Regions from separate parts of the Asaia sp. HumB genome, predicted to be linked through region 1. Evidence: riboswitches for the same ligand, from Rfam matches in the RefSeq annotation. Region 1 holds a riboswitch; each other region holds the start of a gene.

Region 1 (4,176 bases):
CCTCGCGGTCGAGCCTCTTGCCGCCGGTGACGAGCTTTGCCCCGTGATCGACTGCCTTTTCGACCTGGCTCAGTGCGAGCTTCATGGCGTTTTCGCTGCTCATCGGGCCGTGAGTGACGCCCTGTTCCAGCGGATCACCATAGCGGAATTCGGCCAAGGCGTCTGAGAGACGACGCACGAATTCGTCGGCCAAGGATTCATGAATGATCATACGCTTGGCGGCGGTGCAAACCTGACCGTTATTGGACATACGTCCGGCCACGGCACGGGGGATGACCTCATCGAGATTGGCATCGTCGAGCACGATGAATGGATCGGAGCCGCCGAGTTCGAGCGTGGTCTTTTTCAGGGCCTTGCCAGCCTGTGCGGCGACAGCACTGCCTGCACGCTCACTGCCGGTCAGGGCCACGCCACGCACTTCAGGGCGCGCAATCAGTTCTTCCGACACATTATTGTCGATGAACAGATTGGTCCAGGCTCCCTTGGGTGCCCCGGCTTCGAGGAACAGCGCCTCGAAGGCGAGAGCACATTGCGGAACACCCGGTGCATGTTTGGCGAGCACGACATTACCGGCCATCAGGTTGGGACCTGCCACGCGGGCAAGCTGGTAGTAAGGGAAGTTCCAGGGTTCGACGCAGTAGATGACACCCAGAGACTGGCTGAGGACCGTCGCACGACCTTCCGAGACAGGGATCTCACGTGGGGCAAGGAATTTCTCGGCGTTTTCGGCGTAATAGGCGAGGATCTTCGCAGAGAGTTCGGTCTCGGCAATGGCCTCGGGCAGAACCTTGCCCATTTCGATGGAAATCAGTCGGGCGTATTTTTCCTTGTTCTGCTCAAGGATCTGCGCCGCCTTGTTGACGATGGCCTTGCGCTCGGCAAAGCTGCGGTGACGCCAGTCACTTCTGTAGAATTCATGGGCGGCGTCGAGCTTTTCAAAGGCCTGCGCCTTGGTGTGAAGGTCGAACTCGCGCTCGGTTTTGCCTGTGGCGGGGTTGATCGTACGATAGGCGCTCATCGTTTTCTGCTCCCGGTTATCTGGTGTCCGGCGCATGGCCGAACCAAAGTCACGGTCCAACAAATGCCTGGAAAGGCGCATGGTTTCCCTCAAAGGGGAGGCAATATCGGCTGGGTAACCCCCTAGACGCACGGTTGGGGCATGGGAGAAACACCTGCATAAAGGCCGCTGAACGCTGGCTTTCGCCTGGTTGAAACGGTAGGGTCGAGCCCGTCGAGGGTCTTGCGCGAGTGAGTGAAAAGGGAATGTCGGACGGGCTGGCTGATCCTGAAAGGATCGGGCGCGAGGCGGCAGCTGTCCCCGCAACTGTGAGCGGTGAGCGCCCTGCCGGAACCACTGGGTGCAGGTCATCCGGGAAGGGGCAGGGGAGCGATGAACCGTGAGCCAGGAGACCTGCCCTTGTCATGTTTGACGGCCAGACCGGACGGGATGATCCGGTTGTTGCGGAGAGCCCTTCTCGTGAACGAGTTTACCCTGCCTTCTTGCGTGCCGCGACGTGCACGAAATGCCGTCAGGCCTGCATCGATTTCTCATCGGGGATCTTTGATCGGGCAAAACGGGGGCCAGAGATGAGCGCCGAAACCCTGCCGGTGTCTCCGCCGTCGCTGCGCTGGCGCATTTCCCTGCTGGGGATTGGCTTGCTTCTGGCCAATATGGCGCTCTGGGTCTGGACCTTCGTGATGTTTCGCGATCGGCCCTTGCTGCTTGGCAATGCCCTGCTGGCTTATGGTTTTGGCCTGCGTCATGCTGTCGATGCCGATCATATCGCCTCGATTGACAACGTGACGCGCAAGTTCATCCAGATGGGGCGGCAGCCCTTGCTGACAGGGTTCTGGTTTGCCATCGGCCATTCCCTGATTGTTGTGCTGGCGGCGCTGGGCACGGCGCTGCTGTCACAGGCGATGCAGGATCGTTTTGGTGCATGGCATGATATTGGTGGCATTGCCAGCACACTCGTCTCTGCCGGCTTCCTGTTTGCCCTGGCCATCACGAATTTCATTGTCCTGCGCGGCGCCTGGCGCGCCTGGCGCCACATACGGGCAGGCGGGGCGATCGAGGAGGTCGACCCAGAAGCGCTTCTGAACCGGGGCGGGCTACTGTCACGCCTGCTTTATCCGCTGTTCAGACTGGTCTCGCGCAGCTGGCATATGGTGCTGCTCGGCTTTCTGTTCGGCCTCGGCTTCGATACCGCGACAGAGGTTTCGCTTCTGGGGCTGTCTGCCTCACAGGCGAGCCGGGGTGTTTCGGTTGCGGCGGTCATGATCTTTCCTGCCCTGTTCGCTGCGGGCATGGCCCTTGTCGATACGGCAGATGGTGTTCTCATGCTCGGGGCCTATCGCTGGGCCTTTGTCGATCCGCTGCGCAAGCTGCGCTATAACATCATCATTACCCTGATCTCGGTGATCGTGGCTGTCGGGATTGGCAGTATCGAAACGCTGCGACTGCTGGGTGATCAGATCGGTTTTGAAGGGCGGTTCTGGGGCGTTGTGGCCGCTGTCAGCGACAGCTTCAACCAGATCGGGTTTATCGTGATCGGGCTGTTCGTGCTGGCCTGGATGCTGTCTCTGATTTTCAGCCGGGTCGATGCACGGCGCAAAAACTGACGAAGGGCTTACGGTCTCGGCGCGCCGGCGGTCGCGAGTACAACCACCAGCGGGCGTTGCGTTCAGAAATGGGCGCCAATGCGCATCTGAAAGGCGCGACCGATAAGCGCCTCGTAATAACGGCCCACGCTATAGATGCCTGCATCGCGTGGCAGGGCGTCGGTGATGTTGTTCACCACGAAGCTGGTCGAGAAATGCTCGGTTACGGCATAGTCGAGTGAGAGATTGAAATAGGCAAAGGCCGGGCGTTTGTTGCCCTCATAACGCGTGGTCGGCACCTGAAGGGCCACGAGGCTCGGGCCATACCAGATAGTCTGCCACTGAGCGTTAAAGGGGCCACGTATCCACGTGGTGTTGAGTGTGAAATTGTCATTGGGCGCAGCAATATTACCTGAAAGCAGATAGGTGCTTCCGGCATAATTGCGCGTGCTCTTGACGTAATGCACGTAGTTGCCTCGAAGGTCGATCGCCCCCGAGCTCTCAGGCAGACCCAGACGGGAGAGGGGGGTGTTGTACTCTATCGTCGTCTGAAGGGCCTGGGTCTCGTAGTTGGCGATATTGTAATAGCCGGAGCGGAAAGAGGAAATCTGCCCCGATGAATCCCGGGTGAATGTCGAGCAGAAGCGATTATTCGGGTAGATGCCGGTGTCGTAACAAGCATTGAGCAGGTCATTGGCACTCAGATAGGTGATGGCATCAGCAACTCTGACATCCACAAATGAGGCTTTGACATCGAACCCGCGTATGAAATGCGGCCTGAATTCAAGGCTGCCCGTATAGCTTTTGGAGCGTTCATTAGAGAGATTCCGGTTCCCTCCGGCTGTACCCTCGACGCCGTAGGAATTGAAGTTCGAGACGAAATTCTGAGGCAGTCCGGCGCGTGCGCAATTGGCGGCTCGCAGGGCCGGGTTGGGGCCCGACGCAAGGCCTGTATCGGAACAGGGATCGACGCCGTTCTGATAGGTCGAGGATTGGGGGGAGTAGAGTTCGCCAATGCCGGGATTGCGTACCGATACAGCGTAATTGCCGCTCAGACCGATATCGCGTGTGGGCCACCAGGCCGCACCGGTCATATAGGTCCAGTAGGTGCCGGTGATACTGTTATAGGTTACGCGCCCATTGGCCGTCAGGGAGAGATGATAGGCACCCGGGAGATGCATTGCCGGTGAGATCAGAGGGATATCGAGCTCGCCGAAGCCCTCATGCGTATGATAAGCGCCGCCCGTATAAGGGATCGATGCGCTATTGCCGTAGGGGAGATAGCTGCCATCGCCCTGTTTCCATCCAAGCAGATAGGCGCCGGGGTCGAAATGATAGGCCTCGCGCCGATGTTCGTAACCCAGATCCCATCGTATCGTCCCTGCTGGCAGGGTCGCCACGGTCGAGCTGATTTCGGCCTGCAGATCGCGTTGCGTGTTGCGGTTGGTCGAGCGTGACTCCGTTGTGACGTAGTCGCGCGCGGCCGGCGTCATCTGGTTGTAGCCAAACGGGTTGAGCGGGGCACATACCGCGCTGCGCGTGGCAATCGGAGCATTCTGGTAGCCGGGAGCACAT
Region 2 (4,176 bases), 890 kb from region 1:
CTTGCGTGCAGAGACGTAACGCATGCCCGCGCCCAGATCGAGCGGCAGGTCGAGAACGCTCGACCATACGCCCCATAGATTGGCCGTTACCGCCGGGACGTCCGGAACCTGATTGTCGCTCGCATCGGTCGAGGCATTCGGGAAGAATGTGCCGTAACGGGCATAGGTATAGGCCACATTTCCCGAGACGCTCCGGTGCCGGTCAATGCGCCAATCGGCCTGCCACTCCAGACCACGCGATTTCTGGCTGCCAGCTGTCGAAACGCTATCCTGTCCGGTCTGGACCAGCACCCTCGTCCTGCGGATATCGTAGAAGGACAGGGTTGTGACGAACCGACCCGAGAGAGCGCTTGCCTTGAGCCCGATCTCTCCCTGACGGGAGTGGCTCAATCGGGAGAATTGCCCACGATTGGCAAGAAAAAGATTGGAGCCCGGTGGGTCTTCAGCCGTGGTATAAACCCCATACAGGCTCAGATTGGGCAAAAGGTCGAAAACCGGACCTATGCGGAAATTGGCCGGATTGTAATGCCCCTTGAAGCTGGTGGACGCATTGAACTGGCCATTCTGGTTGAAGTTCTGCCTGTCGAGCGAAAGCCAATCATATCTGAACCCTCCCACCAGCCGCAGCCTGTCGGTGATCGAAAGGGTATCCTCAAGAAACAGCCCCACGTCGATCATGGTCGTGGGAGATTTACGGTAGGGATACTCCCCGGCAAATGACTCGAGTGCGCCGCCTTCAGGGCTCGTCAATGAGACGCTGTCGGCGTAATCCGCATCGGGAAAGCCGCGATTGCGGATGAAGCGAATGTAGTAGGCATCTCCGCCAATCACGAGGCGATTGCGTAACCCGAACAGGGGATAATCGAAACGGGCATCGACGCTGTCTCCAAGCTGATGCTGGTTCTGATAGACATAGAAACGATCGCGGCCGATCCGGCCGGGCGTGATTGCCTGTCCGCTCGCATCAGTGGCGCCGGGCGACGCGATATAGCTGTAGGTCTCGGCATTGTCCCAGCGACGTTTGGCATAAAGGAAATAGGCCTTGTCATGCAGTGAGACGTGGTCACTGGCAGCCCAGTCCAGATGCAGCGTCGGCGTCGCGTTGACGGAGCTCGCCCGTGGGTTGGCCACGTTATAGTTGCGCCACAGCGAGGCTCGGCTGATGACAAGTCCCTGAGTGGAATGGAGCAACCCACCAACTGCGTCTTTTACAGCGGATCCCGGTACAAGCGGCGCTCCGTAATAGGTCGAAAGATTATCGGTCAGGTAATCGATGGTAAAACGTGCCGTGAACTTCGCATCTGGATGCCACAGAAGCGTGGTGGTCCAGTCATTGCTGCGCGGATTGGCGCCTTTGACATAGCCATCAGACGAGGTCCGGCTGAAATCGCTTCGTATCGCCAGGGTACGGGTGAGGGGCACTGACCCGCCAATGCCGGCATTCCAGCTATTGAAGCTCCCGTAGGAGACCAGAGCGTTGGCACGCACATGATCCATGTCTGGCGTGCGTGTGCGCATATCCACGGTACCGCCGACGGCACCCTGGCCATAAAGAACGGAGGAGGGGCCTTTCAGGATCTCGACCGCCTCGAGATTGAAGGCGTTGAGTGGTCGGTTCACCATGGTCGTGGGACCGAAATAGAAACCGTCGCGCAGGATCAGCACCTGGTTGCCGCTGAAACCACGCATCATGAGCTGCGCCGGATTGCCGGGCGAGCCACCGGAGGTCACACCCGGCGCGAAATCGGCAGCATCTTCAGCATGCACATAGCCGCGCTGCGAGATGATCTTCTGATCAATGATCGAGATCGAGGCCGGATTATGCTGGAGGCTGAGTCCGAGCCGGCCTCCTATGGCTGGGCGTGCCTTGAGACCGGTACTCTCACCATGAGCCGTAATGTACTCGTCGTTGCTGCCTTGCTCCTGAGCGAGGGCAGCAGGTAAAAGCGGCAGAAGGCCAAGTGCAGGCGCGAGCGAGATGCCTGTCAGAAGACAAGCCCTGAGTGAGCGCATGGGGCGCATGTTATGTGTGCTATCCCGTGTTCACGTCACTACGATGGGCAGTGTTTCTCCTGCCACCTGCAGGACACCCCGCCCGCCGGTTCTCGTCCGTGACCCCGTGTGATGGCAGGTCTCCTGACTTGTGCGTTATGATGTGCGAACTGGCCTTCCCGGGGGGATAGTCCCAGTGGCTGAACCCTTGGCGGGTCCACGTTCGCACACTCTTCACCTACAGTTGCGGGGGCAGTCATGGCGTTCGACCATGTTCCCTTTTCATCCCGTCTCCGGAACACCATCGGCTCCGACCCTAGCTTTTCAACCTGTGCTGTCAATGCTGCGTGGGTCTTGGTCTATAGTTTGGCTTTTCCTTGCGTCTATTTCGCGACAGCGCTGAGGGCCTCGGGTGCGCAGGCGTGCGACGGCACAGACGTGCTCCACGCGCTCGGGGGCGAGAGGGTCACGCCTTGAAGAGGTTCTGTTTCTCTCCAGGCGACTATCGCTGTGTCGCCCCCGCCACGCATCACGCACTTCGTTTTCCTGATGAGACAGGCTTTCAGGCCGGGTTCCCACGCCCGAACTGCGGGTCCGACCGGCTGGGCGATCCGTTTTCGACATGACCCGCGAGAGAGAGAACAAGCTTGCCCGAACGGGTGACGCAATCGACATGGTACCAGTGGTCACTCGCGGCAACCGGTATGGTAAGGTGCAAAATCTGCCCCAGTTGCACGGAAAGGTTCTGTCGCTGCCCGGTGTAGTGATCGATGAGCGAGAGCACGACGGGTTCGTTTGCACCGGTCCCCTGGCCCGCGCAGTTTAAGGATAGATGCAGGCTGCTCCCGTTCGCTTGTGACGTTAGGCCGATGCGGCTCTCGGGATCATGGAGACGGTAGAACCCGTTCGGCCCGTAGATCTCGACCGTGCCTGAGGCCGAACAGAGGAACACAGCCGTTGTCTTGCCTGCAACGGTCAGATGTTGGCTTGCCTCACCCGTCTGACGGATACGAAAAACCACACCCTGCTCGGCCGTGTTGGCAAAGACCAGTTTCGTCGGCGCATCGGCTTGGCTTGTAACAGCGAAGCGATAAGGCAAAGCCCGGCTCGGACGCTGACCGGCCTCCTGCAGGGGCAGGCTGCCATGCTCCGGTACGAGCGGAGGCGGGTGAGCACAGGAAATTCGTGTCTGGGGCAGATACGCGCTCGTGTCTGGAAGAGCCACGGACCACTTCGCATCAGGCTTGCTGAAATCGAAGGCAGAGGTCAGATCGCCGCAAACCGCTCGCCGCCAGGGTGTAATGGTCGGGCAGGGAACATTGAACCGCTGCTCCAGAAACCGGATGACCGACGTATGGTCAAACACCTGTGAATTAACCCACCCGCCTTTTGTCCAGGGCGAGATGATCAGGGCGGGTACACGCGGTCCGAGGCCAACAGGCTCGCCGTGATAGGCCTCACCGTCCGGAAGCTGGCCAGTTGCTGTCTGCGATGAAGGAACAGGCGGCGGTACGTGGTCGAAAAACCCGTCATTCTCATCATAATTCAGAATGAAAACAGTCTTTGCCCAAATGTCGGGATGTCGAACGAAAATGTCGATCAGCTTGGAAATCAGATGCTCGCCAAAGCCGGGCGGCGCTTCGGGATGCTCTGACAGGGCCGCCGGTGGGACGATCCACGACACCTGAGGCAGCGTTCCATCGGCGATATCCTTCTCGAAAGCCTCCAGCAGGTAGCGCCCCTCCAGTTCGTGCATGTTCTCCTTGTTTGAGCCCGGCACGACAGCGCGTGCCTGACGATACCGCCAGTCCTGCCTGTCGAGATTACGGAACTGCCTGAAGGAGGCGAGGGGATTGTCACCGAAATTATCGTATTCCTGGTAGAATTTCCAGCTCACCCCGGCTTCCTGAAGGCGCTCGGGATAAGTCGTCCAGTCAAAAGGTGTGAAGGCGGGATTGTCGTGCGCCATATCGGCCGACCAGTTGCCGTCATCGACATTCTCGACCGCCTGTTTGCCATCAGCGCCAACAGCAAGGCCGTTTGTACCGGTAAAGAAATAGAGGCGGTTGGGATTGGTCGGGCCGAAAATGGAAGCGTGATAGGCGTCGCAAATGGTGAAGGCGTCGGCCAGTGCGTAGTAATAGGGAATTTCTGCGCGGGTAAAATACCCCATCGTCATCGGGC
Region 3 (4,176 bases), 1.1 Mb from region 1:
CGACCTGCAAACTGGGGTCTGAAGCCCTGTGCACATCGCGCAGGCCCAGCAGGTCACTTTCGGAAAACGACAGCAGGACAAGATCGGCTGGCGCGTGGGCGAGGTCCTCGGCCACGGCCTGCCCATCCAGATCATGCGTTTCCCGAAAGAGAATATGCACGGCTCAGCCTGCGTCGAAGCTGCGCTGCACAGCCTTGGGGTCAAGCCCATGCAAACCGATCACAACCAGCCTGCCCTCTGGCGCCTCGCCCTGCTCATAGGCATGTCGGATACGCGCGCCCACCGCCTGCACGCCCAGACGAAGGCTCTTGCCTGCCACGCGGGCAAAGCCTTTCATACGCAGCACATCATGCTCACGCACCACCTTCTCAAGTCTGGCGATAAAGGCCTCGGCACTGGCCTGTTCGGGCAGGCTCAGCACGAAACTCGTAAAATCGTCATGCTCATGCTCATCTGCCCCGTCATGATGCGAGGGGCGTGCTGCCAGATCGTCCTCTGCCGCAGCGGCAAGGCCGAGCAGCACAGCCGGATCGACACGCCCTTCACGGGCACGAATCACGCGCACCCGGCGCTTGCGTGCAGCAAGACCAGCCTCGACCGCAGTGAGGGCGGCGTCATCCAGCAGATCCGTCTTGTTGAGAATGACCAGATCCGCTGAATCCAGCTGATCCTCGTAAACCTCTTCGAGCGGGTTATCATGGTCGAGCGACTCATCTTCCTCGCGCTGTTTCGCCACGGCCTCCGGGTCATCGGCAAAGCGGCCATCGGCCACTGCCGGGGCATCCACCACGGTAATCACGCCATCCACCGTCATGCGCGTGCGCACGCTCGGCCAGCCGAACGCCTTGAGCAGCGGCTTGGGCAAGGCAAGACCCGAGGTCTCGATGACAATGTGATCGGGCGGGGTCGGGCGATCGAGTAGGGCTTCCATGGTGGGGATGAAATCATCCGCCACGGTGCAGCACAGGCAGCCATTGGTCAGTTCGACGATATCTTCCTCAGGGCAGTTCGGAATACTGCACCCGCGCAGGGTCTCGCCATCGATGCCAAGAGACCCGAATTCATTGACCACGATCGCGATGCGGCGGCCATCCGATTTCTCGATCAGGTGACGCAGCAGGGTGGTTTTACCCGCACCAAGGAAGCCGGTGATGATGGTAACAGGAATCTTGCTCATGACAGTCTTTCAGATGCGGCAGGTTGGGCGGGTGCAGCGGGTTGAAGAGGTTCGCCTGACGGCGACAACTGGCCAGGAAAACGCCCCAGAATGATATCGCGCAGGCTTTCAGGACGCTTTGAGGGCATGACCGTTCCTGAGCGCGAGTGTTCATAGGCCTTGGCATAGACCATCAGATCCTCCGCCAGTTCTGGCCTCAACCCTCCCAGAAGCCAGGACCATTTGCCGGGCATGGACAGGGTGGCGGTGCAGCCCCGCTGGCACGCCGCAAGGCATTTGACCCCCTCGACACGTACACCGGCGGTGGTCGCCTGCTGCAAGAGTGCCTCGTGCAGCGCCTCACCCCCGTCCCTGCAGGTGAGGCAGACATGAATGACGGGAGGCGTATCGCAAGATGTTATCGGTTCGGCCATGAACAATCCCGGACCAGGCCCGCAAAACGGGCGCAACAGGGCACAAGGATGATTGCCGGGATATCCCGGCCTGCCATGAGCCGCCCCTCGATGACGGGTGCGGGTTCATGGTCTGTCGCGCTCCGGGCACCCCGCCGGATCGTGAAATCGGTGACGCGACGGCAGGTCTCCTGGCTCATGGTCCCGGTTGCCCGGCATTGCCGCCCCCTTCCCGGCATGGTCACCAGTGGGCTGCGACGGCAATGACATACCACCTACAGTTGCGGGGGCAGCGCAGGACTGATGCACATGGCACGCACCTGCTTCCCTTTTCACCCCTTGCGAGGCACCGTCGCTTATTTCCTAGCAGCTTTGCCAAAGGAGATGCAAAGCCCGGAGAGGACAGGGCGACGCGCGCCTTCACCCTGTGACCCGGAGCATCGCTCCATCCGATTGTTTGCAACTTGAAACATCATGTCCGTTGCTGACATCATACGGACGAGCCTGCGTGATACGACCGAGGGATGACCCCAATGCCTCATCTTCTTGTTGTCGATGACGACCAGGATATCCTGACCCTTCTCGGCAGTTTTCTGCAAAAGCATCACTATCAGGTCTCCACGGCCGAAACGGGCGAGACCATGTTTGCCATTCTGGACAGGCAGCCGGTCGATCTGGTGATTCTCGATATCATGCTCCGCAATGAGGACGGATTCAGCCTGTGCCAGCGCCTGCGTGCCCGATCCCGCATCCCGGTCATCATGCTCTCTGCCATGGCCGATCTGACTGACCGTATTGTGGGGCTCGAGATCGGGGCCGATGATTACCTGACAAAGCCATTCGACCAGCGCGAGCTTCTGGCCCGGGTCAAGGCGGTGCTGCGTCGTGCCGCCACGCCGGGCGAGACACCCCCGTCGCTGCGCCCTGTCCTTCGTTTCGGTCGCTGGGTTCTGGATGTTGCCCGTCGCGAGTTGCGCGCGCAGGACCAGTCACTCGTCCCGCTCTCGGGGGGGAATTCGATCTGCTGCTGACTTTTGTCGAACATCCGCAGCGCGTCCTTACGCGGGACCAGCTGATGGACATGGCTCGTGGTCCCGATCATGCTGCCTTCGATCGCAGTATCGACGTGCAGGTCAGTCGCCTGCGCGCCAAGCTGGAGGACGATCCCAGAAATCCAACCCTGATACGCACCGTGCGCAATGGCGGCTATATGTTCACCGCTGCGGTGAAACGATGAGATGGGCGAGGCTCCCCCCCGATCGCGCTTTCACACAGGACACCATCTCCCGCCGCCTGATTGTCACAGTGGCCCTTGCCGCCGGGATAACGCTGCTGTTGCTCGCGATCTTTGTCGAATTTGGCGGCCAGTGGAGCAAGCCTGATATCGAGGCCACCGGTATGGTGAGAGAGGTTGGGGCTGTGCTTCGCATGGTGCGGGTCGCCCCCGCCACGGACAGGGAAACACTGCTGGCGGCGGCACAGACCAGACAGATCCATTTCGGGTGGTACCCGGAAACGTCGCCGCTCGCGAAGGCTCTGGCCGCGGGGCATTACCGTCGCAGCGAGATTGAGGAGAGCTGGCATTTCCTGAGCCCGTTTCTGGGGCAAAGGCCTCCTGCCATCGCAGTGTTCCAGGAAGATAACCCTGTCTCTACCCTACCCGGCCTGCCCTATGACCGTTCGCTGTATCACGACGCGTATTTCGTCGGGATCCAGCTCGATGACGGCAGTTGGGTGCTTTGCGTTGCCCTCCAGCGTTTCTGGGGGCTTTACGCCTTTCAGCGCCTCATGCTGGAAGGCATGATGCTGTTTGTCTGGATCATCGCGGTGTCACTCATCGCCTCGCGCCAGCTGTCACGCCCGATCGAATATCTGGCCCATGAAGTCCGCCGGCTCGACGCGCAGCCAAATTACGCACGCGTCAGTGAAGCGGGGCCCAGAGAGATCCGTCAGGTGGCGGTGACGATCAACGCCATGCAGGCGCGTATTACGAAATTCATCCTTGATCGCACCACGATGCTCGCTGCCATTTCGCATGATCTGCGCACGCCGCTCACGCGTATCAGGCTACGCGGAGAGTTCATTGACTGCCCGACGCAACAGAAACTGCTGTTTCGCGATGTTGACGAGATGCAGGCCATGATCGATGGCGCCTTGTCGTTCTTCCGCGACGATGCCTCCCATGAAACACAGACGGCTTTCGATCTTTCAGGGCTGCTTGAAACCGTCGCCTATGATTTCTGCGATCAGGGTCATGATGTGCGGTACGACAATCCGGGTCGGGTGGGATATCGCGGTCCGGTCAATGCCATGAAGCGCGTTTTTACCAATCTGGTCGAGAACGCGATCAAATATGCAACGCCACCGCAGATTATCCTCGCGCCAGCCGATATGACAGACGCACCACCTGCAGGGATTCGGGCAACGGGCTGGGTTGTCACTATTCTCGATCACGGTCCAGGTATTCCACCCGACGCGCTCGATGCCGTGTTCGAGCCGTATTTCCGGCTGGACAAATCGCGCAACCGGCAGACTGGCGGGGTTGGGCTTGGCCTCACATCGGCCCGCACCGTCATGCGCGGTCTGGGCGGCGATATCATCATCGAG

The links. Region 1 has a riboswitch for cobalamin ahead of P5689_RS05385 (HoxN/HupN/NixA family nickel/cobalt transporter). Riboswitches for the same ligand answer to the same signal wherever they lie in the genome.
Region 2: it holds a riboswitch for cobalamin, as region 1 does, so the genes downstream of both, P5689_RS01660 (TonB-dependent receptor) here and P5689_RS05385 (HoxN/HupN/NixA family nickel/cobalt transporter) in region 1, are expected to answer to the same signal.
Region 3: it holds a riboswitch for cobalamin, as region 1 does, so the genes downstream of both, P5689_RS10570 (DUF1636 domain-containing protein) here and P5689_RS05385 (HoxN/HupN/NixA family nickel/cobalt transporter) in region 1, are expected to answer to the same signal.

The regions. Positions count from the first base shown of each region.
Region 1 is NZ_JARPML010000002.1:950,588-954,763, reverse strand. It holds gene P5689_RS05390 (NAD-dependent succinate-semialdehyde dehydrogenase) at 1-1,018, opposite strand, end outside; cobalamin riboswitch at 1,219-1,434, shown strand; gene P5689_RS05385 (HoxN/HupN/NixA family nickel/cobalt transporter) at 1,588-2,622, shown strand; gene P5689_RS05380 (TonB-dependent receptor domain-containing protein) at 2,685-4,176, opposite strand, start outside.
Region 2 is NZ_JARPML010000002.1:64,191-68,366, reverse strand. It holds gene P5689_RS01660 (TonB-dependent receptor) at 1-2,022, opposite strand, end outside; cobalamin riboswitch at 2,109-2,313, opposite strand; gene P5689_RS01655 (phosphocholine-specific phospholipase C) at 2,555-4,176, opposite strand, start outside.
Region 3 is NZ_JARPML010000002.1:2,092,792-2,096,967, reverse strand. It holds gene cobN (cobaltochelatase subunit CobN) at 1-160, opposite strand, end outside; gene cobW (cobalamin biosynthesis protein CobW) at 164-1,177, opposite strand; gene P5689_RS10570 (DUF1636 domain-containing protein) at 1,174-1,590, opposite strand; cobalamin riboswitch at 1,733-1,938, opposite strand; partial or broken gene P5689_RS10565 (response regulator) at 2,094-2,806, shown strand; gene P5689_RS10560 (HAMP domain-containing sensor histidine kinase) at 2,803-4,176, shown strand, end outside.